One region of the Paenibacillus sp. 2TAB23 genome, then DNA from elsewhere that is predicted to be linked to it. Evidence: riboswitches for the same ligand, from Rfam matches in the RefSeq annotation. Region 1 holds a riboswitch; the other holds the start of a gene.
What was found. A riboswitch is a leader RNA that binds a small molecule or an ion and turns the genes downstream of it on or off. The one in region 1 is predicted to bind cyclic di-GMP.
Positions count from the first base shown of each region.

Region 2: another riboswitch for cyclic di-GMP. It lies ahead of AB4Z29_RS01360 (pyridoxal phosphate-dependent decarboxylase family protein); the one in region 1 lies ahead of AB4Z29_RS28255 (transglutaminase-like domain-containing protein).

Region 1 is NZ_JBFRGD010000029.1:230-2,433, forward strand. It holds gene AB4Z29_RS28255 (transglutaminase-like domain-containing protein) at 140-943, opposite strand; cyclic di-GMP riboswitch class I at 957-1,035, opposite strand; cyclic di-GMP riboswitch class I at 1,084-1,162, opposite strand; gene lysS (lysine--tRNA ligase) at 1,339-2,204, opposite strand, start outside.
Region 2 is NZ_JBFRGD010000001.1:308,717-310,920, forward strand. It holds gene AB4Z29_RS01360 (pyridoxal phosphate-dependent decarboxylase family protein) at 1-1,264, opposite strand, end outside; cyclic di-GMP riboswitch class I at 1,357-1,442, opposite strand; gene AB4Z29_RS01365 (hypothetical protein) at 2,045-2,204, shown strand, end outside.

The sequences.
Region 1 (2,204 bases):
GTTTTTTTCGGTTTTAGCAAAATCATTTTTGTGTTCATAAAATCGACTGAAAACTACGTTTACTATGTAGGCTATATAATGAAGGAACTTACAAAAAAAACGAGCTAAGCGCAAGTACGCTAGCTCGTTGTTCTACCCCTTAATATTGTTTCGAGACCGTGTATTTCGAAGCATTTTTAATTTGTTCGAACTTTTTGTTGCCTTTTTTAAGGCCTGCATCAACTGTTGTATCGATAATGACCCATTTGCCATCCAAGTAAACCTCGTTCCAAGCGTGATATACATTAACGTATTCCGAATTCCCCATCATTAACTTTGTCGGAATATCCAAGCTGCGAAGCATCCCTGCAAACAATGCAGCATATCCATAGCAAATGTCTTTTTTGGATTTGAACGTACGATCAATACTTGGCAAGTAATCAACTGAGAGGTTCGCGGCTAATTGATTGTCATAGTTAATGTTTGTAATTACATAGTCATAAACAGCCTTTACTTTCTCGCTATCCGTTTTTTTGTTTTTTGTAAGCTCTTTTGCCTTCACAATCGCATTGCTTGTATCGGTCCAATTAATGTTTTGAATGGAGTTGAGATAAAGTACTTTGCTGTCTTTCAAACTAAGAGTAACGTTTTGCTTTGCTACCAGCTTGTACTTGTTTGCCGATGCGTTTTCTAATACCGATATTGTATATTGTCCGTTACCAAGCTGCAGCGGAAATTGTTCTGCTTTTCCACCTGCAGTTAGGTTGTACGTATAATTAGCTTGTCCTTTTGCAATCATAAGTTTCGTTTTCACTTTAGCGTTAACCGGATAATCAACAGCCACGACACCATTGCTTAGACCAGTCGTATCCAACCATTGGCTTGCTTCACTAGCCTGAGCAGGCGTTGCATTAATAGAAGCAAACAGGATAAAAGCTGCGATTAACAAAATAAATTTGCGCATAAAAAAAACCCCTTTCGGTAGCTGGCTGCCATCTGTCAGAAGGCCCTTTAGCTTTGCGTCCCTACCTTTCGATAGGTTTGCCGTTATCGTATGAAGCTTTACTCATTCATTTAAAGAGAAAACAAAAAAAAGCTTGTCCATTCGGTAGCTGGCTGCCATCTGTCGGAAGGCCCTTTAGCTTTGCGTCCCTACCTTTCGATAGGTTTGCCGTTATCGTGCTCTGCTTTATAGTTCTAATATACCATATGAATCTCACAAATCAATAGGCCTATTAAATAATAGAGCATATTTTGGTAGATTTTAAGAATTGATGCTGTATAAGCTAGATATTAGCCAATAAAAAACGCCGAGACTAATCAGTCCCGGCGAATCTATATACTGCGTTATTCAGCAGACTATTGGTCCCTCATATGAGGGAACAACAGCACGTCACGGATGGACGGTGCATCTGTCAATAGCATAATCAAGCGGTCTATTCCGATACCAAGCCCCCCAGTAGGCGGCATACCGTATTCTAAAGCACGGATAAAGTCCTCATCCATCTCATGAGCTTCATCATTACCATGCTCACGTTCAACCAGCTGTGATTCGAACCGTTCGCGTTGATCGATAGGATCATTGAGCTCGGTAAAAGCATTCGCATGTTCGCGAGCCACAATAAACAACTCGAAACGATCTGTGAAACGCGGATCTGCTTCGCTCTTTTTCGCAAGCGGTGAAATAGCGACCGGATGCCCGGTTACAAAAGTCGGCTGAATCAAGGTGTGCTCACAGAACTGCTCAAAAAAGGCATTAAGGATATGGCCAAAGGTCATATGAGCATCAACCCCAACCTTATGCTCCTTAGCCAAGCGGTGTGCTTCTTCATCGCTCATTTCCACGCCGAAATCAACGCCAGTCGTTTCCTTAACAATCTCAACCATGGATACTCGGCGCCATTGCGGCGTTAAATCAATTTCTTGCCCTTGATAAGTGATCGTCGTCGTGCCAAGCACTTCTTGGGCGATATGTGCAATGACGTTCTCTGTCAATGCCATAATATCCTTGTAGTCCGCGTAAGCCTCATATAGCTCAATCATCGTAAACTCTGGATTATGCCGCGTCGACATTCCTTCATTACGATATACGCGGCCAATTTCGTAAACCTTCTCTAACCCGCCGACGATGAGACGTTTCAAATGAAGCTCGATTGCGATACGCATATAAAGCTGCATATCAAGCGCATTATGATGTGTCTCGAACGGACGAGCTGCCGCACCGC
Region 2 (2,204 bases), on a different contig from region 1:
TTCGGAAAGCGACATTTACTTCAACGAATTGAGCCAGCAGCTTTTGATAGCCTTCAATGCCAAACGCGAGCAAAGCGCTGTATATGCTAATGGAGCTTCCCATTCTTGAGCATTCCAACGTGTAACTCGTATGATATTGCCCATATCCTCGGTGTCCAACATAAGGTGTCTCGTCTGGATCCAAATCCAGAAGCTTTAAATCAGAAGCATTTTTCACTAAAAACAAGCTCGTTGAATAAGGGGTTTGTCCGAGCTTTTGAAAGTCGAAGCAAAGCGAATCCGCTTTGTTCAAATGGATCATTTTGGCTTGAATGGTTTTGAGAGCCGCGAGCGCTTCTCCTTCAATGCCCAAAGGATTATTAGCAAAATCATAGCTGTTGAAGAAAGCGAAGAATCCGCCTAGAGCCGAGTCGGCATGAATGTGAGGCCGATTTATTCGGTGCTCCTGTGCTAAACGTTCTGTCATTCTATACACTTCATCAAGGCTATCGATCCCCATTGCATCTGTCGTGCCCGTAGTTGCAACGACATATATCGGAATGCCGCCTTTCGCAATAACCTGTTCCATTTTCGCTTTCAAATCATCAATATCCATAGAGCTGTCTTCATGCGTACGGATTTTGACTAAGTGATCGCTTCCGAGGCCCGTTGCTTCCATCGACTTATAAAGGCTGTAATGTGCGGCCTCCGAGCAGAAGGCATATAAGTTCTGAGGCACTCCGGACTTCGCGGCTGATGAGCTTGCTTTATTAATCGCCAGCCTGAGGCCTGTAAATATGGCGCCTTGGCCGCCCCAAGTTGTATATCCACCGCTTTCTGCCGTTTGATATCCGACAAGATCCGACATCATCGCAACAACCTTAACTTCGGCTTCTGCGCCTGCCGGCCCATACACATCCCATAAATTATTGCCATTCACCATAAATGCGGCAAGCATGCCGAGTATGCCCGGGGTACTGGCCATAGGCAAAATATTGGTTAGAAAATATTTGGTATGATAAGGATGTGCGTGCAGCAAGGAAAGAAGCTCTTTGTTAACCTCTTCCAGCGGGCTTCCGTTATGGGGAATTCGGCTAACATCCGCCAGCTCCTTGTAAAATAGCGGACCTCTATCTTTTTCCCCCTTCAGGAACACGGAATTCGGATCTTTAAGCTCATCGACGCCATTCACGATCTGCCCCATTAATTCCAACATTTGATTCCGTTGAGCTGCGTTGCCATCATCACTTGGAAATAAACGACGAATATCTGATTGATTATGCATAACGTTATGACCTCTCTCCACCATTTGAATTTATCTCTCTGAATAAAAAAAGGCATACCTATATTTTCTCATAGGTATGCCTTTGCTTAATACTTCGCAACTGGCTGACATTTCTTTTTAAGAAGTAGTCCCTATAGCTTTGCGCCACCATCTTTCGATGGATTTGCCCGTATGAAATTTGGAGGAATTTGTACTTTAATTAGAAATCATTTACAGCTACTAGGAACATTCTACTATTTCATATTTCTAAGATCAATATGTTTTTAAATATATAAGTCTAAAGTAATAGCCATTTTGCCAAGAATTTATCTTTTCGTCACAATTGATAGGATAATATACGGCTTTTTGACGTATTTTCAGTCGGATCCGTCTATTTATTTTCAAAAAAAACATATGTATACCGATAAAAAAGCGCATAAAAAAGAAGAGTATTATCCAATGTCATTAAGTTAAGCTCAAAGATAAGATCGGGAATAAAAATGGAATCCGAAACGGCATGGGAAAAAGTGGCAGAGAAATTTCCTGAAGAGATTGAGGAAATGAACGTGCATGGCTTGCTGAATAGGGCGCTTCGAAGGCTATCGGATTGCATGTCATGGGATACGGTGCAAGAGGATGTATCATTTTTAAATGGAGAATGGAGACGCTTTTGTCCCGCCACAAAACATCATCCAAATCTATATGGCCGGATCGTATAGCACACTTAACGAAATTTGATTCTATAGTATCTTTCGCACTAATCGCCAATCCTTCACAATATTGTATGGGAGTTGATTTTATATGATTTTGAGGAGACCTTGGAAAGTCGCGGTATTCGGAATTATTGGAATCGTTGTACTTATCGTTATATTCGCTGCTGCCTATATCAATAATATTGGATTCCATAAAATTAAGCTCATGTACACTTTAGGCACAACAGATAAGCAAATAGTCTTGATGG